2 regions of the Janthinobacterium sp. HH102 genome follow, and region 1 is predicted to be linked to the other one. Evidence: predicted binding sites of a transcription regulator. Region 1 holds the regulator's gene; the other holds the start of a gene.
The links. The regulator LexA, encoded in region 1, represses DNA repair genes until DNA is damaged. The targets are predictions, from matches to a motif close to ACTGTATNNNNATACAGT.
Positions count from the first base shown of each region.

Region 2: a site for LexA is predicted at 6,953-6,970, ahead of recA (recombinase RecA). Genes of this name have one in related genera too.

Region 1 is NZ_CP062062.1:4,944,950-4,956,393, forward strand. It holds gene rpsR (30S ribosomal protein S18) at 1-175, opposite strand, end outside; gene priB (primosomal replication protein N) at 201-500, opposite strand; gene rpsF (30S ribosomal protein S6) at 521-910, opposite strand; gene lexA (transcriptional repressor LexA) at 1,186-1,821, shown strand; gene JAB4_RS22575 (cystathionine gamma-synthase family protein) at 2,058-3,299, opposite strand; gene purF (amidophosphoribosyltransferase) at 3,343-4,866, opposite strand; gene JAB4_RS22585 (CvpA family protein) at 4,905-5,393, opposite strand; gene JAB4_RS22590 (SPOR domain-containing protein) at 5,414-6,400, opposite strand; gene folC (bifunctional tetrahydrofolate synthase/dihydrofolate synthase) at 6,425-7,723, opposite strand; gene accD (acetyl-CoA carboxylase, carboxyltransferase subunit beta) at 7,832-8,704, opposite strand; gene trpA (tryptophan synthase subunit alpha) at 8,902-9,699, opposite strand; gene trpB (tryptophan synthase subunit beta) at 9,799-11,049, opposite strand; gene JAB4_RS22615 (phosphoribosylanthranilate isomerase) at 11,042-11,444, opposite strand, start outside.
Region 2 is NZ_CP062062.1:6,015,360-6,026,803, forward strand. It holds gene JAB4_RS27400 (prepilin-type N-terminal cleavage/methylation domain-containing protein) at 1-175, opposite strand, end outside; gene sucD (succinate--CoA ligase subunit alpha) at 390-1,271, opposite strand; gene sucC (ADP-forming succinate--CoA ligase subunit beta) at 1,285-2,454, opposite strand; gene JAB4_RS27415 (DUF2889 domain-containing protein) at 2,530-3,090, opposite strand; gene JAB4_RS27420 (class I SAM-dependent methyltransferase) at 3,369-4,907, opposite strand; gene recX (recombination regulator RecX) at 5,063-5,518, opposite strand; gene recA (recombinase RecA) at 5,746-6,849, opposite strand; gene JAB4_RS27435 (response regulator transcription factor) at 7,104-7,838, shown strand; gene JAB4_RS27440 (sensor histidine kinase) at 7,835-9,373, shown strand; gene JAB4_RS27445 (DUF4212 domain-containing protein) at 9,366-9,680, shown strand; gene JAB4_RS27450 (sodium:solute symporter family protein) at 9,677-11,444, shown strand, end outside.

The sequences.
Region 1 (11,444 bases):
TCTTGCCGTTTTCCTGGACGAAGTCTTTCAGCGTGTCGACGTCTTTGTAGTCGACTTGCTCAACGTGAGCTGCCGTGAAGCGGCAGAACTTCTTACGTTTGAACAAAGGGTTTTGCTGTTTGCGTTTTTCTTTAAGCTTGAGCTTATTTTTGTCGAACTTTTTACCGAATGCCATGTCAGGCTCCTGTATCTAAAATGCGCTAGTCAGAATTGACTGCACTAAAATCAATGATGTGAAACACCAAACTCTTGCTGTTGCGGCTCTTCCTGGCCAGGAAACCCGTGAACTGATACACCCCGCCCAAGCTTGCCTGACTGAACCGGCCTGAAATTTCGCCAGCGGCTAGCGCGGCAACATCAAACTCGGTCAAACGGGCAATCCCTGCTTCCATCTGCTGCGAACTGTGTTGCAATACTGCATTCACAATCGGCAGCCCTGCCGGGGTATAGCGCAATATTTCGCGCTCGGCAATGATGGCGGTGACTTGTAGCTGGTTCAGCGCACGATCCTGGTCAAAAATTAAGCTGCTGCTGCGGCTGGAGCGGCTGCTGGTGCTTCGGTGCGGTGGCTTTTGGCCGCGTCTTCGCGTTGTACCGATTTCATCATCGGCGAAGGAGCTGTTTCAGCTTTCTTCATTTTAACGGTCAGGTGACGCAACACGGCATCATTGAATTTGAATGCTGTTTCCAACTCGACCAGGGTCTCGTTGTCGCATTCGATGTTCAGGCAGATGTAGTGTGCTTTAGGCAGCTTTTGGATCGAGTAAGCCATTTGACGGCGGCCCCAATCTTCCACGCGGTGAACCGAACCGCCGCGGGTGGTTACGCTGGCTTTGTAGCGTTCGATCATCGCGGGCACTTGCTCGCTTTGGTCCGGATGGACGATAAAGACTATTTCATAATGACGCATGCAAACTCCTTCAGGTCGGATTGATAATCGCCCACCCCGGCGTCAAGACGGGTGTGGGAAGGTCAGCCGAAGATTATAACCGCCTTTTGCAAACGTTTCAATCATTGCTTGCGCCAGTGCCCGAAAAGCCCGCGGACCACCGTGCTTTTCGACCGGGAACAAGTATTTCTTGCGAAATTCGCCGAAAACACGGAAATCCCCTTGCATAGTGGGCGATACTGTACAAAAATACAGACTGTTCATATAGACAGCATTTTAGTATGCACCCACCGCTCATGATCAAGCTGACAGCACGACAAGAACAAATCCTGAACCTGATCAAGGACGCGATTGAAAACACGGGCTTTCCCCCCACCCGTGCCGAAATTGCCAATGAACTGGGTTTCAAATCGGCCAATGCGGCCGAGGAGCATTTGCAGGCCCTGGCCCGCAAGGGCGCGATCGAGATTTCGCCCGGCACCTCGCGCGGCATCCGCCTGATCGGCGCGGCAGCCGAAGCGCCGCCATCGAAAGTGCCGGCGGCGCTGCTGATGTCGCTGCCCCTGATCGGCAGGGTGGCCGCCGGTTCGCCCATCCTTGCCCAGGAAAACCTGGAAGCGAGCTACAACGTGGACCCGGCCCTGTTCTCGGCCAAGCCCGACTTCCTGCTGAAGGTGCGCGGCTGGTCCATGCGCGACGCCGGCATCATGGATGGCGATTTACTGGCCGTCAAAAAGGTCGACAGCGCCAAGAATGGCCAGATCGTCGTGGCCCGCATCGGCGACGAAGTCACGGTCAAGCGCTACAAGAAGACGGGTTCCGTCATCGAATTGCTGCCGGAAAACCCGGATTTCAAGGTCATCACCGTGTCGCCGGAAGATGAATTTGCCCTGGAAGGCCTGGCAGTCGGCTTGATGCGCAGCTGGCATTAAGTTGCCTGCCGGGGTCAGACCCGCCGGGTCTGACCCCAGTTTTTAGTTGCGGCCCCTTCTCATGCCTGACACCTAAGTTCTGACACCTAAGTTTCCGTCATCGAACTGCTGCCGAAAGATGAATTCGCCCTGGAAGGCCTGGCTGTGGGACTGATGCGCAACTGGCATTAAACGACTGCACGAACAAAGGGCCGCAACAGCATGACTGTTGCGGCCCTTTTCATTTGTCCGGCGACTTATACATCGAGTGCTTGGCGGAAATCCTCAAGCAGATCCACCTCATCCTCGATACCGACGGAGACGCGGATCAGCGATTCGGCGATGCCCATGCTGGCGCGGCGCTCGGCGCCCATCTCATAGAAGATCGTGTGGGCGACGGGAATGACCAGGGTGCGCGTGTCGCCCAGGTTGCTCGCGGGAATAGCCAGATTCAAACGATTGAGGAAATCGAAGCAATCGATGCCATCCTTCAATTCAAAGCTGAACAGCGAACCATAGCTGCGGAACAGGTCGCTCGCCAAGGCGTGCTGCGGGTGCGACGCCAAGCCCGGGTAGTGCACGGCCGCCACTCGCGGATCGGCGGCCAGCATGGTGGCCAGCGCCAGGGCGTTCGAGCAGGTGCGGTCCATGCGCAAGGCCATGGTTTCCGCGCCGACGGCGATATGGTGCGCCGCTTCCGGCCCCAGGGACGCGCCGAAGTCGCGCAAGGCCTTGGCACGGATCTGCGCGATGCCCCACTGCGCGGGCGCCGCCTTCTTGTAATTCTCGAAAATATTCGGATACTGCGTCCAGTCGGACACGCCCGTGTCCGTCAAGCTGCCGCCCAATGCATTGCCGTGACCGCCGATGGATTTCGTCAAGGCATTGACCACGAGGCCCGCGCCCACGGCTTTCGGGCGGAACAAATACGGCGTCGTCATCGTGTTGTCGACGATGTACAAGATGCCCTTTTCGCGGCACAGGTCACCGATTTTTTTCAGGTCGGCGATCTGCGTGCGCGGATTGGCGATGGTTTCCACGAACACGATGCGCGTGGCAGGCGTGATGGCGGCCGCCACGTTGGCCACCTCGGTGGCGTCGACGAAGGACACGGCGATGCCCTGCCCCGTCACCGTTTGCCACAGGCTGTTGGTGTTGCCAAACAAAAAGGCCGACGAGACGACATGGTCGCCCGCGCGCAGCAGCGACTGCACCACGGCGCCGATGGCGCCCATGCCGGTGGCGAAGCACAAGGTCGCGACGCCGTCTTCCATCTTGTTGACCTTGTCTTCCAGCGCGGACACGGTGGGGTTGCCCTGGCGGCCATAGCGGAAACCGGGTTCCTTGCCCTGGAATACGGAAGCGAGCTGGCGCGCATCGGCATAACCAAACGCGACGGAAGTGTGCACGGGCTTGTGCAGCGAACCATGCTCGATGCCCTTGCGGCGGTCGTTATGCAGGATGGTGGTGGTAAAGCCGTAGTTTTTTTTATCGTTCATGATCGCGGAGCAAAAAAAGCCCGGCGCTAGCCGGGCAAGATAATTACGCTTCTGTCGTTGCCAGGTTCAGGTTCAGCTGGGAACGCGGCGTATCTTCGGGCGCTGCCGCCTTCGGATGGTGGCGCGCATATTCCAGACGGTCCAGGTATTCCTGCGACACGTCGCCCGTCACGTAGACGCCGTCGAAGCACGAGGCCTCGAAGTTGGTCAGGGCCGGGTTGACGTCGGCGATCGCCTGCTTGAGCGCGCCGATATCCTGGTAGACCAGGTAGTCGGCCGTGATTTCGCGGCACACTTCTTCCGTCGTGCGGCCGTAGGCGATCAGCTCGTCGCGCGTCGGCATGTCGATGCCGTACACGTTCGGATAGATGACGGGCGGCGCGGCCGAGGCGAAGATGACTTTCGTCGCGCCCGCTTCACGCGCCATCTGCACGATTTCACGGCTGGTGGTGCCGCGCACGATGGAATCGTCGACGAGCAAGACCACTTTATCCTTGAATTCGGACGGGATCGCGTTGAGCTTCTGGCGCACGGATTTCTTGCGCGCCGCCTGGCCCGGCATGATAAAAGTGCGGCCGATGTAGCGGTTCTTGATGAAGCCTTCGCGGTATTCGATGTTCAGCGCCATGGCCAGCTGGATGGCGGCCGGACGCGAGGAATCGGGAATCGGCATGACCACGTCGATATGCACGCCTGGCAATTCGGCGCGGATCTTCTCGGCCAGGTATTCGCCCATTTTCAGGCGCGTGGCGTACACGGAGGCGCCGTCGATGACGGAGTCGGGACGGGCCAGGTAGACGAATTCGAACACGCACGGGTTCAGGCTGGCATTGTCGGCGCACTGGGCGCTGTGCAATTTCTTGTCGGCATCGATGAAGACGGCTTCGCCGGGGCCGATGTCGCGCACGAAGCGGAAGCCCATGCCTTCCAGGGCCACGGATTCGGAAGCGATCAGGTATTCGGGACCCTGCTCCGTTTCATTGATGCCCAGGCACAGCGGACGGATGCCGTGCGGGTCGCGGAAGGCCAGCAAGCCCACGCCGGCGATTTGCGCGACGGCGGCATAGCCGCCCTTGACGCGACGGTTCAGCACAGTCACGGCCTTGAAGATGGCTTCCGGGTCCAGGTTCAGGCCCGTCGTCGCTTCCTGGATTTCATGCGCCAGCACGTTGAGCAGCACTTCCGAATCGGAATCGGTATTGATGTGGCGGCGGTCGTTCTTGAACATTTCCAGCTTCAACTGTTCCCAGTTGGTCAGGTTGCCATTGTGCGCCAGGGTGATGCCGAACGGCGCATTCACATAGAACGGCTGTGCTTCCTCTTCGCTCGACGAACCGGCCGTCGGGTAGCGGCAATGGCCGATGCCCGTCGTGCCTTGCAGCGAACGCATGTTGCGCGTGCGGAAGACGTCTCGCACGAGGCCGTTGGCCTTGTGCATGGAAAACATACTGCTGTGATTGGTCGCAATCCCTGCCGCGTCCTGACCGCGATGTTGCAGGAGCAACAATGCATCATAGAGCAATTGATTGACAGGTTGATGGGAAACGACGCCGACGATGCCACACATGGTGTGCTCCTAAACTGTGCTACTGATTTTAAAAAAATTCAAAATTTCACATGCTGCGCGTAAGCGGCAGGCAGATAAGGCTTGATGGCGCGCGCGCCCTGTTCCGCGAGCGGACTGAGCAGCGCGTTTTTCCAGAATGGCTGCTGCGGTATGGAAGTCATGCCACACAAGATGACGGCGGTCAGCACGATCACAAGGCCCCGCGCCACGCCGAACAGGCTGCCCAGGGTGCGGTCGGCCAGACTCAGGCCTGTCACCTTGACGAGCGCGTCAACCGTCATGGACAGCAATCCCATCAAAATGCGCACGCCGATGAACAGCACTACGAAAGCCAGCAATAAACGGATCGCTTCGCCCGGCACGGCTTCCGGCAGAAATTTCGCCAGGGTGGCGCCATAGGCATTGGCAATGACGAACGCCACGATCCAGCTGACCAGGGACAGTATTTCCTTGACCAGGCCGCGCATCATGCTGATCAGCACGGAAGTCACCAGCACGAACAGCACCAGGTAATCGAAGATCGTCACGCGCATTCAGCCTTGCAACATCACGCCGGCACCAGCGAGCCGCCCAGGCCCAGCTTTTGCAACTTGGCGCGCGTCTTTTCCGCGTCTTCGCGGCTGCCGAACGGTCCCACGCGCACGCGGATGCGCTCGCCCGCCGGACTGGAGACTTTCTGCGTGTACGACTTGATGCCCGCTTCGCGCAGCTTGTCCTGCAATTCATCGACCTTGTCCTGCGTCGCCAGCGCCGCCACCTGCACCACGAACTTGCCGCTGCCGGCGTCGTGGGCCTTGTCTTGCGCTTTTTCTTGCGGCTTGTCTTGCGGCTTGCCTTCCAGGATGGCCAGCGCGCGCGCGGCATCGTCGGCCGATTGCGCCGGCTTGGCAGGCTTGGCCTCAGGCTTGGCTTCGGGCTTTACTTCATGCTTCGGTTCAGGCTTGGGCTCGTGTTTCGGCTCCGGCTTGGCTTCATGCTTCGGCTCGGGCTTCGGTTCCGGTTTCGGCTCCACCTTGACAGGCTTCGGTTCGGGCTTGGGTTCGGGTTTCGGCTCCACATAGGCCGGCTTGACCGGTACAGGCTGGGCGGCGGCCAGCACGGGGGCCGGCGTCGGCTTGGCCGCAGGCGGCAGCGGCGCGTCGACGATTTCCTCGGACTGGTCCAGGCCATTCGATGCGGCCTGGACCGGCACGGCCGGCACAGGCGCCGGTGCAGGCGCCGCCTTTTCCTTCGACGGAATGTCGATGGCGATATCGTTGAACGGTGCTTTCGGCTCCGAATCGAGCAGCATCGGCAAGCCGACGGCGACGCCCAGGGCCAGGGCGACGGCCCCGACCAGGCGGCGGCGTGCGCGCTTTTTTTCAGGCAAGACCGGATCCGGTGCTTCCTTGCCGCCACGGCGCGATCCGCCGCCACCCGAGGTGTTGGCGGCGCGCTTGCGGGTCGGCGACTGTGCTTCGCCAGGGACATAAAAGCCGCTGTCTTCGCCAGAGGATTCTTGCTTGTTTTTAAACAGTTTCGAGAACAAGCCCATGCGTGATTTTCAGTCGAGTGCGTTTCAGTGAAGTGAGGATTTTCGGGCCTTCATCACGCCTGCAACGGTGAGGAAAGAACCAAAGACCACAATTCTATCATTCTCACCGGCCCGGTTCATTGCATTTGCAAAAGCTTGTGCCGGATCATCGAAAATAGACACAGTATGTTCGCTGCTGTCGGGCTTATCTTCGAGCATGATCTGCACCTTGGCGGCCAGCTCGGAAGCCGTGGCCGCGCGCGGCGAAGGCAGGCCCGTCAGGCACCAGTGGTCAACGTGTTCACTCATCGCGGCCAGTACGCCATCGATATCCTTGTCGTGCATGGAACCGAATACGGCATAGGTGTACGGGTGGAAACCCATATTACCGAGGTTCTGGTTCAGCGCCGACGCCGCGTGGGGGTTGTGCGCCACGTCGAGGATCACGCTGGGGCGGCCAGGCAAGACCTGGAAGCGGCCCGGCAGTTCCACCGTCACGAGGCCCGTGCGCACTTCCTGCGCGCCCACGGGCAGTTTCAGCTTCAGCACTTCCAGCGCGGCCAGCACGGCCGTCGCATTGAGGATCTGGTTGGCGCCGCGCAAGCTCGGGTAGGCCAGCGAATTGCGGCGCTGCTCGCGCCCGCCGTAGTTCCACTGCTGCTTGTCGCCCGAATAGTTGAAATCGCGGCCCATCAGCCACAGGTCGGCGCCGATGGCCTCGGCATGGTCGATCAACGATTGCGGCGGCACGGGGTCGCTGCAGATGGCCGCCTTGCCTGGACGGAAGATGCCCGCCTTTTCAAAGCCGATCGCTTCGCGCGTGTCGCCCAGGTAATCCGTGTGGTCGATATCGACGCTGGTGACGATGGCCACGTCCGCGTCGATCACGTTGACGGCATCCAGGCGCCCGCCCAGGCCCACTTCCAGGATGGCCACGTCCAGGTTGGCTTGCGACAGCAGATGCAAAATCGTCAGGGTGGTGAATTCGAAATACGTGAGCGGCGTATCGCCGCGCACGGCTTCGACGGCCTGGAAGCTGGCGACGAGCTGCTCGTCGCTGGCCATCTCGCCCAGCACGCGCGCGCGCTCGTTAAAATCGAGGAAATGCGGCTTGATGTACAAGCCCACTTTGTAGCCGGCACGCAACAGCACGGATTCCAGCATGGCGCAGGTGGAGCCCTTGCCATTCGTGCCCGCCACCATGATCACGGGGCAAGTAAAAGCGAGCTGCATGCGCGCCTTGACGGCTTGCACGCGGTCCAGGCCCATGTTGATCTGGGTTTCCGAATGGCGGGTTTCCAGCATGGCGAGCCAGTCCGGCAAGGTGGTGGGGAGGTTTTGCATGGGAGACTTCTTGAAGGATGCGATGCGCAAGGCGCAGAAGAGATATAACGAGGCAGGACGATGTAGGTCGGGTTAGGCCAAAGGCCGTAACCCGACGCCAGCGGTAAATTAAGCCAGCACCTCAACAGCCTGGTTTTGCAACAAGGCCAGCAGACGGGCGATTTCTTCGCGCATCTTGCGGCGGTCGACGATCATGTCGACGGCGCCCTTGGTGACGAGGAACTCGGCGCGCTGGAAGCCTTCCGGCAGTTTTTCGCGCACGGTGTTTTCAATCACGCGCGGGCCGGCAAAGCCGATCAGCGCTTTCGGTTCGGCAATGACCACGTCGCCCATGAAGGCGAACGAGGCGGACACGCCGCCCATGGTCGGGTCGGTCAGCACGCTGATGAATGGCAATTTCTTTTCCGACAGCTTGGTCAGCATGGCCGTGGTTTTCGCCATCTGCATCAGCGACAGCAAGCCTTCCTGCATGCGCGCGCCACCGGTGGCGGTGATGCAAATGAACGGCACTTTCTGCTCCAGCGCGATCTGCGCGCCGCGCACGAAGCGCTCGCCCACGACCGAGCCCATGGAGCCGCCCATGAATTCGAATTCGAAGCACGCCACGACTACTGGCAGGCTCATGATGGCGCCGCCCATGACGACCATCGCATCCGTCTCGCCCGTCGCTTCCATGGCGGACTTCAGGCGATCCGGGTATTTCTTGCTGTCTTTGAACTTCAGGGTATCGACGGGCAGGATTTCCTGGCCGATTTCATAGCGGCCGCCCGCGTCGAGCAGGCTGTCGAGGCGTTCACGCGCGCGGATGCGCATGTGGTGGTCGCATTTCGGGCACACGTGCAAATTCGATTCCAGGTCCGTACGGTACAGCACGGCTTCGCACGACGGGCACTTGACCCACAGGCCTTCCGGCATGGTCTTGCGCGCGGCCGCATCAGAACGCTGGATGCGCGGTGGCAGCAGTTTTTCCAACCAACTCATATTTTCTCCTTGGGCCCTTGTAGGGGTAGCGTCGGTGGACGCCCCCGGCAGACGGTCAACGGCAACGCCCCGCGGGGCGCCACCAAAAATTTTATCTATTGCACAATAACAGGCAAATCAGTGGCCGAAGTGTAGCCGTTTATCGCCGGGCTGTCGAACTTTGCCGCCAACGCATCTTGCGTAAACGGCAAGCTTGCTCAGGCGTCCAGTGCGGCGCGGATGCCTGCCGTAAAGCTGCGCACGGCGTCGACGGCGCCCCCTTCCGGGGCATTTTCAATTTCCTGGATGATGCGGCTGCCGATCACGACGGCATCGGCCACCTTGGCCACGGCCTTGGCCGTGGCGCCATCGCGGATGCCGAAGCCCACGCCGATGGGTAATTTTACATGCTGGCGGATGGCCGCGAGGCGCTCCGCCACCTGTTCCGTATCAATGTTGCCGGCACCCGTGACGCCCTTGAGCGACACGTAATAGCTGAAGCCGCCGCCAACCTTGGCCACTTGCGCGATGCGCTCTTCGGTCGAAGTGGGCGCCAGCAGGAAAATCAGGTCGAGGCCCGCTGCGCGCATGGCGGCGCCGAACTCCTCGCACTCTTCCGGCGGATAGTCGACGACGATGGCGCCATCGGCGCCGGCCGCTTGCGCTGCTGCAATGAAGGCGGCGCTGCCGATGCGCTCGATGGGATTGGCGTACCCCATCAGCACCACGGGCGTCGTCTGGTTCGTTTCACGGAACTGGCGCACGTAGCCGAACACGTCGTGGATGCCGACATTGAATTTCAAGGCCCGTTCGCAGGCGCGCTGGATGACGGGGCCTTCGGCCATGGGGTCGGAAAACGGCACGCCCAGCTCCAGGATGTCGGCGCCGCCCTCGACGAGCGCGTGCATCAGCGGCACGGTGGCGTCAGGGCCGGGGTCGCCGGCGGTGATGAAGGTGACCAGGGCGGTCTTGTTCTTGGATTTTAATTGGGCGAAGGTAGTGGCGATACGGGACATGGTGAGCTTTCGTGGTGATGGATAGAGGAAGTAATTTCAACCCAGGAGCAAAGACCGGGGTCGGCCCCTGAGGGTCCGACCCCAGCCGTTATTGGGGTCTCAGGAGAAATTGAGTCCCATGCGCTCCGCCACGGTATGCATGTCCTTGTCGCCACGGCCCGACAGGTTGGCCAGCACGATCTGGTCTTTCGGCAAGGTGGCCGCCAGCTTGGCCGCGTAGGCCAGCGCGTGCGACGACTCCAGGGCCGGGATGATGCCTTCGATATGGCAACAGTCGTGGAAAGCCTGCAGCGCCTCGTCATCGGTGATCGACACGTATTGCGCGCGGCCCGAATCTTTCAGCCAAGCGTGTTCCGGCCCCACGCCCGGATAGTCGAGGCCGGCCGAGACGGAATGCGTCTCGATGATCTGGCCGTTGTCATCCTGCAGCAGATAGGTGCGGTTGCCATGCAGCACGCCCGGGAAGCCGGCCGTCAGCGAAGCCGAATGCTTGCCTGTGTCCAATCCCTCACCAGCCGCTTCCACGCCGATCAGTTTGACATCCTTCTGGTCGATGTACGGGTAAAAGATGCCCATGGCATTCGAGCCGCCGCCGATGCAGGCCAGCACGTAGTCGGGCTGGCGGCCCGTCATTTCCGGCATCTGCACCAGGCATTCCTCGCCGATCACGGACTGGAAGTCGCGCACCATCATCGGGTAAGGATGGGGGCCGGCCACGGTGCCGATGATATAAAAGGTGTTTTCAATGTTGGTGACCCAGTCGCGCATGGCTTCGTTCAGCGCATCCTTGAGTGTCTTCGAACCGGATTCGACGGGCACGACGGTCGCGCCCAGCAATTTCATGCGGTACACGTTCTGCGCCTGGCGCTTGACGTCTTCGCTGCCCATGTAGACCACGCATTCGAGGCCGAAGCGCGCGCAGATGGTGGCCGTGGCCACGCCATGCTGGCCCGCGCCCGTCTCGGCGATGATGCGCGGCTTGCCCATGCGCTTGGCCAGCAGGGCCTGGCCGATCACGTTGTTGATCTTGTGCGCGCCCGTGTGGTTCAAGTCTTCGCGCTTGAAATAGATTTGCGCGCCGCCGGCCATCTCGGACCAGCGCTTGGCGTGGTAGATGGGCGAGGGACGGCCGACGAAGTGTTTCAGCTCGTAGCGGAATTCTTCGAGGAATTCCGGGTCCGCGCTGTAGCGCGCATAGGCGTCTTTCAGTTCGGCCAGTGCATGCGTGAGCGTTTCGGCAACGAAGGAGCCGCCGTACGGGCCGAAGTGGCCGCGCAGGTCGGGAAACGGGTAATCGGTAGCGTGGAACAATGCGGCGGCTGCGCCGGGCGAGTTGGTGTGGTCATTCATGGTGGTTTCCTCTGGCAATGATGGCATCGGCATCCCCCACCGCGGCGATGAACGCGCGGACTCGGGATGCGTCCTTGATGCCCTTGGACGCTTCGACACCACTGCTGATGTCGACGGCGTAAGGGCGCACGCGCACCACTGCGTCAGTCGCGTTTTGTACGCTCAAGCCACCACTTAAAACGACCCGAGGCGCGAGTTCTTCTGGAATGAGGGACCAATCGAATACCTTTCCTGCACCGCCGTAGGCATCCACATAGGTATCGAGCAAGAGGCTCGAGAACAAGGGGCTGGCGGCGCGATAGCGCTGTTCGTATTCTAGCAAATCTTCAAAGCGGGTGTCGGGTTTGACGCGGAACACTTGCGTAAACGGCGTATTCACGGCGCCGGCGAGCGCC
Region 2 (11,444 bases), 1.1 Mb from region 1:
CCTGCACGCACAGGGCCACGGCCGTCTTCAGGGGCGCGGCAGCGGCCAGCACGTTGCTGACCTTGGCCCGCATCGTATAGTCGCCGTACTGGGGAATGGCCACGGCCGCCAGGATGCTGGCGATGGCCACAACGATCATCAGTTCTATCAGGGTAAATCCGCTTTGCGCGCGCATCGCATCCTCCCGGAGTGCAGTTGGTCACGCCGTGCATGGTGCAAGCGCCATGCCAGCGGCGCCCCGGGGCGGCGTTGGCAGGCATGGAAAGAAAAGCGACGCATTTGGGCGGATTCGGACCAGCGCCGTCGCCCCAGGGCGGGAATCGGCCTGTCTTGCGGACAAAAAAAAGGAGCCGAAGCTCCTTTTTTATACTGCATGAATCAGGCTGAAATTACAGCATGGCTTTCAGCAGACGCGCCATTTCCGACGGGTTTTTGGTCACGGTGATGCCGCAAGCTTCCATGATTTCCAGCTTGGCTTGCGCCGTATCGGCACCGCCCGAGATCAGCGCGCCGGCGTGGCCCATGCGCTTGCCTGGAGGAGCCGTTACGCCAGCGATGAAGCCGACGACAGGTTTTTTCATGTTGTCTTTGATCCAATAAGCCGCGTTGGCTTCGTCCGGACCGCCGATTTCGCCGATCATGATGACCGCGTCGGTATCTGGATCATCATTGAACATCTTCATGATGTCGATGTGCTTCAGACCGTTGATCGGGTCGCCGCCGATGCCGACTGCCGACGATTGGCCCAGGCCCAGTGCGGTCAGCTGACCCACTGCTTCATAGGTCAGGGTGCCCGAACGGGAAACGACGCCGATACGGCCCTTCTTGTGGATGTGACCTGGCATGATGCCGATCTTGATTTCGTCTGGCGTGATCAGGCCTGGGCAGTTAGGGCCCAGCAGCAAGGTTTTGCTGTTGGCTTTAGCCATGCGGTCTTTCAGGGCCATCATGTCGCGGACAGGAATGCCTTCGGTGATGCAAATGGCCAGATCCATTTCAGCTTCGACAGCTTCCCAGATCGCCGCTGCCGCGCCTGCTGGCGGCACGTAGATCACGGAAACGTTGGCGCCGGTTTCTTTTTTCGCTTCGGTAACGTTAGCGAAAATAGGAATGCCTTCGAAATCTTCGCCGGCTTTCTTCGGGTTCACGCCTGCCACGAAGGCAGCTTTGCCGTTCGCGTAGTCGCGGCATCCGCGGGTGTGGAACTGGCCGGTCTTGCCGGTGATCCCTTGGGTAACGACTTTGGTATCTTTATTGATCAGAATGGACATGTTGATTCCTTAATTAAGCTTGACCGGCAGCAGCGGCAACGACGCTCTTGGCTGCATCTTCCATGGTGTCGGCTGCGATGATAGGCAGACCGGAATCGGCCAGCATCTTTTTGCCCAGGTCTTCGTTGGTGCCCTTCATGCGCACGACCAGCGGTACGTTCAGCGAGACAGCTTTCACTGCGGCGATGACGCCTTCAGCGATCACGTCGCAACGCATGATGCCGCCGAAAATGTTCACCAGGATGGCTTTCAGGCCTGGGTTTTTCAGCATGATCTTGAACGCTTCGGTCACTTTTTCTGCCGTGGCGCCGCCGCCGACGTCCAGGAAGTTGGCTGGCTCGCCGCCGAACAGTTTAATCGTGTCCATGGTGGCCATGGCCAGGCCGGCGCCGTTCACCAGGCAACCGATGTTGCCGTCGAGCGAAATGTAAGCCAGGTCGAATTTCGACGCTTCGATTTCCGCTGGATCTTCTTCGTCCAGGTCGCGCAGGGCGACGATTTCCGGATGACGGAACAGGGCGTTCGGGTCAAAGTTGAACTTGGCGTCCAGGGCGATGACCTTGCCGCTGCCGGTAACGATCAGCGGGTTGATCTCGGCCAGCGAGCAGTCGGTTTCCCAGTAGGCTTTGTACAGGCCTTGCAGGTTGGCGCGCGCGTCGGCGATGGAACCGGCAGGCACGCCGATTTTGGCGGCGATGTCGTCTGCCTGGGCATCGGTCAGGCCAACGCCCGGATCGATGGTGACGTGGTGGATCTTCTCAGGGTGGCTCTCGGCCACTTCTTCGATGTCCATGCCGCCTTCGGACGATGCCATCAGGACGATTTTCTGGGTAACGCGGTCGGTGACCAGCGAAACGTACAGTTCTTGCTTGATGTCGGCGCCTTCTTCCACCAGCAGGCGGTTGACTTTCTGGCCTTCGGCGCTGGTCTGGTGCGTGATCAGCTGCATGCCCATGATCTGGTCAGCGTATTCCTTGACCTGTTCCATCGATTTTGCCACTTTCACGCCGCCGCCCTTGCCGCGGCCACCTGCGTGGATCTGCGCCTTGACAACCCATACCGGGCCGCCCAGGGTTTCCGCAGCCTTGACGGCTTCTTCGACGGACATGCACGGAATACCGCGTGGTACCGTCACTCCGTGCTGCCGGAGGATTTCTTTGGCTTGATACTCATGGATTTTCATGCTGGCTTCCCTTCTGATACTGATGTGTAAAAATACGGTTAGTGGTGCAAAAAAACAGGAAATACAGCGCCGGGGTCACGCTTTGGCTACCCAGCGCGGGTAATACTGTGCAACCGCCCCGCCATCGGTGCGCAGGGCGTGGCATTTGTCGAGTTGAAACGGCTTTTCATGCGATAAGTCAGCATTCGCACCGTCACGGGTCGACCAGACATCGCCGGCAAATGCCTGAACCGTCGCAGTCGGCAAGACTTGCGCCAGTTCGGTCAAATGGGTACAGCCGGCGATTCCCGCCAGGCGCTGTTTCAAGTCGCGGCGGAAATTCTTCAATAAATTCAATCCGATCAGCGCCCTGTAAGCGGGGCCGATGGTATCGCAAAAACCGGGATAGGGCACGGCATCGGAGGCAGCTTCGGCCTCGACAATGGTCAGTGCGCGATCGACGGTAATGCGTAAATGGAGGTCATGCAGAGGGGCGCCGGCGGGACGGGGGCCGGAGGCCAGGGTCGCGTCATAGCTTTTGATATCGGTGATATGGGCGTCAATATCCCACAGGCCGTCGTCGCGCATATACGCTTGGACGTCGATAACGCGGGAGTGCCGTAGGGCGCGCCGGGATACGGGAGTTGACAGGGGCATAAGACCGATGCCGCTTGCGCGGCCATAATTAGTAAGCAGCCATGTGCCTAAAGCACTCTGTTCGCAGCTTCTACGAACAGCAACCGCACCTGCGGCGCCGCAAAAACCCTAAAAGTGTAGCACACAGGGCGCTAGTTGCGCCGCAACATAATTTTTTATTGCTTGTGCCGCCCGCCGCAAATCATTAACGAAAATCGCAAAATCAATGACGATCATTCGCAATTCAAATAACTTGGCAGCAGGCTTGCCGGCACCGGCAGGCTGGCCGGCACCGTACCTCAGTCAGTCACACCCAGTGCGCGTAAAACAGGCAAGATGCGCGCGGAAAAATACTGTGCCTGCGCCAACAATTCGGCCAGGTTTTCCTCTTCCATCAACAAGGGCTGCCCATCCTTCGTCATCAGCTGCTTCAGGCGCAGCAGCACGGGCCACGTCGTGCGCGCCCAGTCTTGCGGCGTTGGACAACCTTGCAGTTTCGCCCACAGGAAGAGCTGTTGTAAATGCGATACAACCACGCCGCCGCCCGTCAGGGGGCTGGCGAGGATATGCAAATCGGTTCTTGCCAGCGCCTGCTCCAGCAAGTGTGCATTCAGGCGCGCCGTCTGCGGCCGCGCCGCGGCGATGCCGGCCTCGTCCTGGACGGCAGCCACGCTGCCCTTGCTGGCCAGTACCAGCATGATCTGCAGCAAGGCCGCCAGACTGGCTTCGCTGCCAGCCAGTTGCTGCTCCAGTTCGCCTATCGTGTACACGCGATGGTCAGCCATGGCGTCCAGCACGGGCGCATAGACGCTCTCGTCCATATCGGCGTCGCCCAGCACGCCATGCACGCTCAACACCACTTCGTCGCGGGGCACGGCCAGCATCACGCGCACGGCCCGCAAGGCACTGGCCTGGGCGAACGGCGTCAGCCTGCGTGCGCCCTTGACCCAGTAATCCCTGCGGAATTGCTCGTTGACGAGGAAGGAGCGCGTCGTCTCGCGAAAAATAGGATCGGGTATCTCGGCCAGGAACTGCTGGTGCTCAGCCGTCAGGTTCAGCATGTCGACCAGAGCGGTATAGTTGGCGGACGCGGCGAACTCGAGCTTGGCCTCGCCCAGCATGGCCGCGACGCTGGAAAAGGCCATAGGCTGCCAATCGGCATTGAAATACTCATGGGCAAGATAATGTCCATCCATCGCCTTGAGTTTTTCGAAGCGGTCCGCCAGTTGCGGGTTGGCGTCCAGGTAGCGCGGTTGCGTGGCGATCATCCTGTCGACGAAATCGATGGCGCCAGCGACTCTGGCCAGCACGCCCTGGCCCGGGGCGCTCATGACGCGGCTATGTTCGGCCAGCAAGTCGCGCATCGGCATCATTGCGGCCCAGCCTGGCTGCGTGTTGTAGCTGATGAAGACGACACCGCCCACCTTCAGCTTGCGCCGCAGGAAGTCGACGATGAGCGCGCGATTTTCCGCCGAAACCCAGCTCCAGATCCCATGCAGGCAGATAAAGTCAAAATCGGGCAAGTCGTCGCGGCAACAAAACTGCGCGAACGATTCATCCGTGAACTGCGCGCCAGCGTCAGCCGCGTTGGCCAGCTCCTGCGCAAAGGCGGCCTGGGACGGATTGAAATCATTGCCATGCCAGCGCGTGGCGGACGCCGCCGCATGGATATTGGCGCTGACGCCCTGGCCAAAGCCCAGCTCGCAAGCCGTGCCGCTGGCAGGCAAGGCCAGGCCGGCGGCCAGCAAGGGCAGGCGCAGGCGCAGAGGGTTCAATTCTTCGTAATAGCCATAGGTATAGGCGATTTCGGCCACATAGCCGGCATTCCAGTTGCTCATCTTGCATCCTGTCACGATCAGTGGTGCTGCGCGTATCGCACAGCGTTCGAGCGCCAGCATACCCGATCGCGCGGCGTCACCATACTGGAATCAGACGATGTTTGAAAGCGCAGTTCTTGGCGGCACGGCGTGGCGGCCGGGCAGCCTTGGATGAGCTATTCCTCGTCGGGATCCAGCCCCTTCAAGGCCACCTGCACGGCCCGCTGCGAAAAGCCGCGCTGCATCAAAAAACGCATCTGCTTGTTGCGCTGCTCGGCATCCTGCGCCACCTGACCAAACTTGCGGCGCCACACCTCGCAGGCGCGCGCCACTTCCCCTTCGGCCAGGCCCGCCTTGAGTTCCTGCAACGCTTCTCCCCCGATGCCATGGCTTTGCAGCTCCGCCATGATGCGGCTGTTGCCGAAACGGGCCGAGCGGCGGTGGATCAGCGACTCGGAAAAGCGCTCCTGCGACAGCCAGTTGGCTTGCTCCAGGCTGTCGAGCAAGGCTTCCACGTCGTCGCCTTCCTGCGCATGGCGCTGCAGCTTGCGCCGCAATTCCATGCGGCTGTGTTCGCGCATCGACAAAAAGCGTAGCGCCCTGCCCTTCAGGCTTAGTTGTACTGCGGCCATACACCCACCTTGTCTTTCATTCCACGATCACATCACCCAAACACAATCGCCGCCCGGCGCAACAGCGCGGGACGGCGATCATGGTCACACCTTGCAGCAAGCCATGCGTAGGTCGGATTAGGCCCCTTGGGCCGTAATCCGACAACATTGTTGACGTCTGATCCGACAACATTGTTGATGTCTGTGGTGCTGTCGGATTACGCGCGGCTTTGCCGCGCTAATCCGACCTACTCTGCCTTGGTTTCCGCAGCCTTGGCAGCCTTGTCGGCGGCCTTATCCGCTTTTTCCGGCTTTTCAGCGGCCAGCGGCGGCAGTTCGCGCACGCCCAGCGAAGCGCGGACCTTGTTTTCGATTTCGCGGGCCAGCGCCGGACGCTCTTGCAGGAAGGCACGGGCGTTGTCCTTGCCCTGGCCGATGCGTTCGCCGTTGTAGCTGTACCACGAACCGGATTTTTCCACGATCTTGGCATCCGAACCCAGGTCCAGGATTTCGCCTTCGCGCGAGGTGCCGGCGCCGTACAGAATGTCGAAGTGCGCTTCCTTGAACGGCGGCGCGATCTTGTTCTTGACGACCTTGACCTTGGTTTCGTTGCCGATCACTTCATCGCCGGACTTGATCGAGCCGGTGCGGCGGATGTCCAGGCGCACGGAAGCGTAGAATTTCAGCGCATTGCCGCCCGTGGTCGTTTCCGGGCTGCCGAACATCACGCCGATCTTCATGCGGATCTGGTTGATGAAGATGACCAGGGTATTCGTGCGGTTGATGGAGCCGGTCAGCTTGCGCAGCGCTTGCGACATCAGGCGCGCCTGCAAACCTGGCAGGGAATCGCCCATGTCGCCTTCGATCTCGGCGCGTGGCGTCAGTGCGGCCACGGAGTCGATGACGACGAGGTCAACGCTGCCCGAACGCACGAGGGCGTCGCAGATTTCCAGTGCCTGCTCGCCCGTGTCCGGTTGCGAGATCAGCAATTCATGCAGGTTCACGCCCAGCTTTTGCGCGTAACCGACGTCGAGCGCGTGCTCGGCATCGATAAAGGCGCAAGTGCCGCCCAGTTTTTGCATTTCGGCGATGGTTTGCAGGGTCAGCGTGGTTTTACCCGACGATTCCGGACCGTAGATTTCCACCACGCGGCCGCGCGGCAAGCCGCCCACGCCCAGCGCGATATCGAGGCCGAGCGAACCGGTCGACACGACTTGCACTTCTTCGATCGGTGCGCTGGCATCCATGCGCATGACCGAACCTTTGCCAAACTGCTTCTCGATCTGCGCCAGTGCGGCGGCGAGCGCCTTGGCTTTTTCCGATGCGGGTACTACAGCTTTTTTATCGTCCATATGTTCTTTCAGCCGTTCTACAGTTGCGGATTCACGTGACGCATCTACGTGAACCGTGCAGCCTGCGATAGCGCCAGTGGGTTAAATTCTTTACACAGACAGTACTGTATAAAAAAACAGTGATCAATGCAAGCGGAACGTGGATTTGTTTTGAAACAGATCAATACAAGCCTGGTTTTTCACAAAAACTCGCCACCTTGCGGGAAATGAAACACAATACAAGCTTCTATGCCGCAAGCCGAGGAAGTCTCACCATGCGTATTTTACTTGCCGAAGATGACAGCGTACTGGCCGATGGCCTGACCCGTTCGCTGCGCCAGTCGGGCTATGCCATCGACTGCGTCAAAAATGGGCAGGAAGCCGATACGGCCCTGTCCACCCAGGAATTCGACTTGCTGATCCTCGACCTGGGCCTGCCGAAGATGTCGGGCCTGGAAGTGCTGCGCCGCCTGCGCGCGCGCGCCTCGCTGCTGCCCGTGCTGATCCTGACGGCCGCCGATTCCATCGAGCAACGCGTGAATGGCCTCGACCTCGGTGCCGATGATTATATGGCCAAGCCGTTCGCCCTGTCGGAACTGGAGGCAAGAGTGCGCGCCCTGACGCGCCGCGGCGCCGGCGGCGGCGCCACCATCATCAAGCACGGTCCCCTCAGCTACGACCAGGTGGGGCGCAGCGCCTACATCAACGACCAGATGCTCGACCTGTCGGCGCGCGAACTGGGCTTGCTGGAAATCCTGCTGGGCCGCACCGGCCGCCTCGTCTCGAAAGAGCAGCTGGTCGACCACCTGTGCGAATGGGGCGAGGAAGTGTCGAACAACGCCATCGAAGTGTATGTGCACCGCCTGCGCAAGAAGATCGAGGTGGGCGGCGTGCGCATCGCCACCGTGCGCGGCCTCGGCTATTGCCTGGAAAAATACTCGGAAGCGGCGCGCCTGAACGCCGAAGCGGGCGAGTCGGCAGCCCCGGCCAGCGGGTCCGCCAGCAAGTGAAGGCACGCGAGGCGCCAGCGGACGAGCCGGGCGACGACGACTGGTTCGAGCCGCCCACAACGGAGCAGGACGACACCATCGAGCATTCGCTGTTCGGCGAAATCCTCGACTGGATGCTGGCGCCCCTGCTGCTGCTGTGGCCGATGAGCATCGCCATCACCTATCTGGTGGCCAAGGGCATCGCCAATCAGCCGTTCGACCATGCGCTGGAAGACAGCGTCACCGTGCTGACGCAACAGGTCAAGCAGGCCGACGGCGCGCCGCTGCGCCGCGTGCCGGACAAGAACAGCAATAACAAGGGCCGCGACTTCCTGCGCGGCGACGACGTCGATACCCTGTATTACCTGGTGGTGGGTCCGCGCGGCGAATACCTCGACGGCGACCGCGACTTGCCGCCGCCGCAGGACCCCGACAAATACCGCAGCGGCATGGTGCTGTTTCGCAACGACACCATCCACGGTACGCCCGTGCGCGTGGCGTTCAGCTATCTCGATATTCCCGCCGGCAACGACGATGAACCGCACCGCGCGCTGGTGCAAGTGGCCGAGACGCTGGAAAAGCGCGCCCAGCTGGCCAATGAAATCATCAAGGGCGTGATTTTGCCGCAGTTCATCATCCTGCCCGTGATCCTGGCCCTGGTCTGGTTCGCCCTGGCGCGCGGGCTGTCGCCGCTGGCGCAATTGCAGGAACGCATACGCGCCCGGCCGCCCGACGATTTATCTCCCATCGAATCGGGCCAGGTGCCCGAGGAAATCACGCCGCTGGTTGGTTCGCTCAACGAGATGCTGGCGCGCCTGTCGCTGTCGATCGACATGCAGAAACGCTTCATCGCCGATGCGGCGCACCAGATGAAGACGCCGCTGGCCGGCATGCGCATGCAATCGGAGCTGGCCCTGCGCCAGACCGACCACGACGAGATTCACCGCTCGCTGCTGCAGCTGGCGAAAAGCTCGGAAGCGGCCACGCGCCTGGTCAACCAGCTGCTGGCCCTGGCACGCGCGGAAAACCAGCCGCAGGCGGGCACGGCGTTCGAGCCGATCGAACTGAGCGAACTGGCGCGCGGCGTGGTGCAGGACTGGGTGCAAGCCTCGTTTGCCCAGCATATCGACCTGGGCTTCGAACAGCCCGCCTATTCGATCATGATTTCCGGCAATGCCATGATGCTGCGCGAGCTGCTGAGCAATCTGATCGACAATGCCTTGCGCTACACGCCAGCTGGCGGCAGCGTCACGGTGCGCGTGCGCAGCACCCTGGAACTGGCCATCCTGGAAGTGGAAGATACGGGGCCCGGCATTGCGCCGGCAGAACGGGCCCACGTGTTCGAGCGCTTTTACCGCATTCTTGGCAGCAATGTCGACGGCAGCGGCCTGGGCCTGGCCATCGTGCGCGAGATTGCGCAGCAGCATGGCGCCGAAGTCGATATTTTTAACAATCCGCGCGCCACTTCGCCGAAGCTGCCAGGCACCCTGCTGCGCCTGAGCATCGCCCTGCTGTTGCCGGAAGCGCCAGAAGAGGATGACATCACGTATGGATAAACCCAGCCTTTCCGCAACGCCGCCGCAGCCGGCGCGCACGCCTGGCCCCGAACTGCAGGCGCGCCGCGATGTGCACTGGAGCAAGACGCGGCGCCTGACGGCCATCCTGCTGCTGGTCTGGCTGCTGACGGGCTTCCTGACCGTGTTCTATGCGCGCGAGCTGTTGCACCTGAACCTGTTCGGCTGGCCCCTGCCCTTCTACATGGCGGCCCAGGGCGCCTCGCTCGTCTACCTGGCCATCATCGCCTTGTATGCCTGGCGCATGCGGCGCCTGGACCGGGCTTTCCATGCCGAGGAGCAAGCATGAGCGGCCAGCGCAGCTTCTTTGCGCGCCTGTGCCGTTACTACCTGCTGTTTACCGCCGGTTTCGCCGCTTTCCTGCTGGCCCTGTCGGTGCTGGAACAGGAAGGCATGCCGCGCGCGTGGATCGGCTACCTGTTCATGCTCGTCACCATCACCCTGTACGCCACCATCGGCGTCATCAGCCGCACCTCGAACGTCACCGAATACTATGTGGCGGGGCGCCGGGTGCCGGCCATGTTCAACGGCATGGCCACGGCCGCCGACTGGATTTCGGCCGCCAGCTTCATCAGCCTGGCGGGCGGCCTGTACCTGAACGGCTTCGACGGCCTGGCCTTCATCATGGGCTGGACGGGCGGCTATTGCCTGGTGGCGCTATTGATCGCCCCCTACCTGCGCAAGTTCAGCCAGTACACGATTCCCGACTTCCTCGCCGCGCGCTACGGCAGCGGCACCGACAAACGGGGCGCCAGCGTGCGCGTGGTGGCCGTGGCCGCCACCATCATCGTGTCGTTCACGTATGTCGTGGCGCAGATCTACGCCGTCGGCCTGATCGCCTCGCGCTTCACGGGTGTGGATTTTTCTGTCGGCATCTTCCTGGGCCTGGCCAGCATCCTCGTCTGCTCCTTTCTGGGCGGCATGCGCGCCATCACCTGGACGCAGGTGGCGCAGTACATCATCATCCTCGTTGCCTTTCTGATTCCCGCCATGTGGCTGTCGGTCAAGCATGCGGACAATCCCGTGCCGCAGATCGCCTATGGCAAGGTGTTGCCGCAACTGAGCGCGCGCGAACACGTGCTGGAAACGGACCCGAAAGAAAACGAAGTGCGCGCCATCTTCCGCGAGCGCGCGCACAGCTACCAGGCGCGCATCGACGGCTTGCCCGGTTCCTGGGAGCAAGGCCGTCTGGCGGCCCAGCGCCAGCTCGACAGTTTGCGCCAGCGCAATACCTCGCTGTTCGACATCCGCAACGCGGAGCGCTACCTGATCGCCTATCCGAAGAGCCCCGACGAGGCACGCGTGCTGTGGCAGGCGATGCAGGCGCAAAACCAGAAACGCGCCGAGCCGATCATTCCGCACGCGCAGCCGTTTCCCGCCGCCGACCGGGAGCAATCCGATATCAAGCGCAACAATTTCCTGGCCCTCGTGTTTTGCATGATGCTGGGCACGGCCGCCCTGCCCCACATCCTCATGCGATCGTACACCACGCCGTCCGTGCACGAAACGCGCGTGTCCGTGTTCTGGACCCTGTTCTTCATCCTGTTGATCTATCTCACGATTCCCGCGCTGGCCGTGCTGGTCAAGTACGACATTTACTCGGCCCTGGTCGGCACGCAATACGCGAACCTGCCCACCTGGGTATCGTACTGGGCCAACGTGGACAAGCTCAGTCCCCTGATCAGCATCGTCGATGTCAACCGCGACGGCATCGTGCAACTGGCGGAAATTTCCATCGACGCCGACGTGCTGGTGCTGGCCACGCCCGAGATCGCCGGCCTGCCCTACGTGATTTCCGGCCTGGTGGCGGCCGGCGGCCTGGCCGCCGCCCTGTCGACGGCCGACGGTTTGCTGCTGGCCATCTCCAACGCCCTGTCGCACGACGTCTATTACAAGGTGGTCGATCCCAGCGCCTCGACGCAAAAGCGCGTGACGATTTCCAAACTGCTGCTGCTGGCCGTGGCCTTCATCGCCGCCTATGCGGCCTCGCAAAAGCCGGCCGACATTTTGTCGCTGGTGGGCGTGGCCTTTTCACTGGCCGCCTCGACCCTGT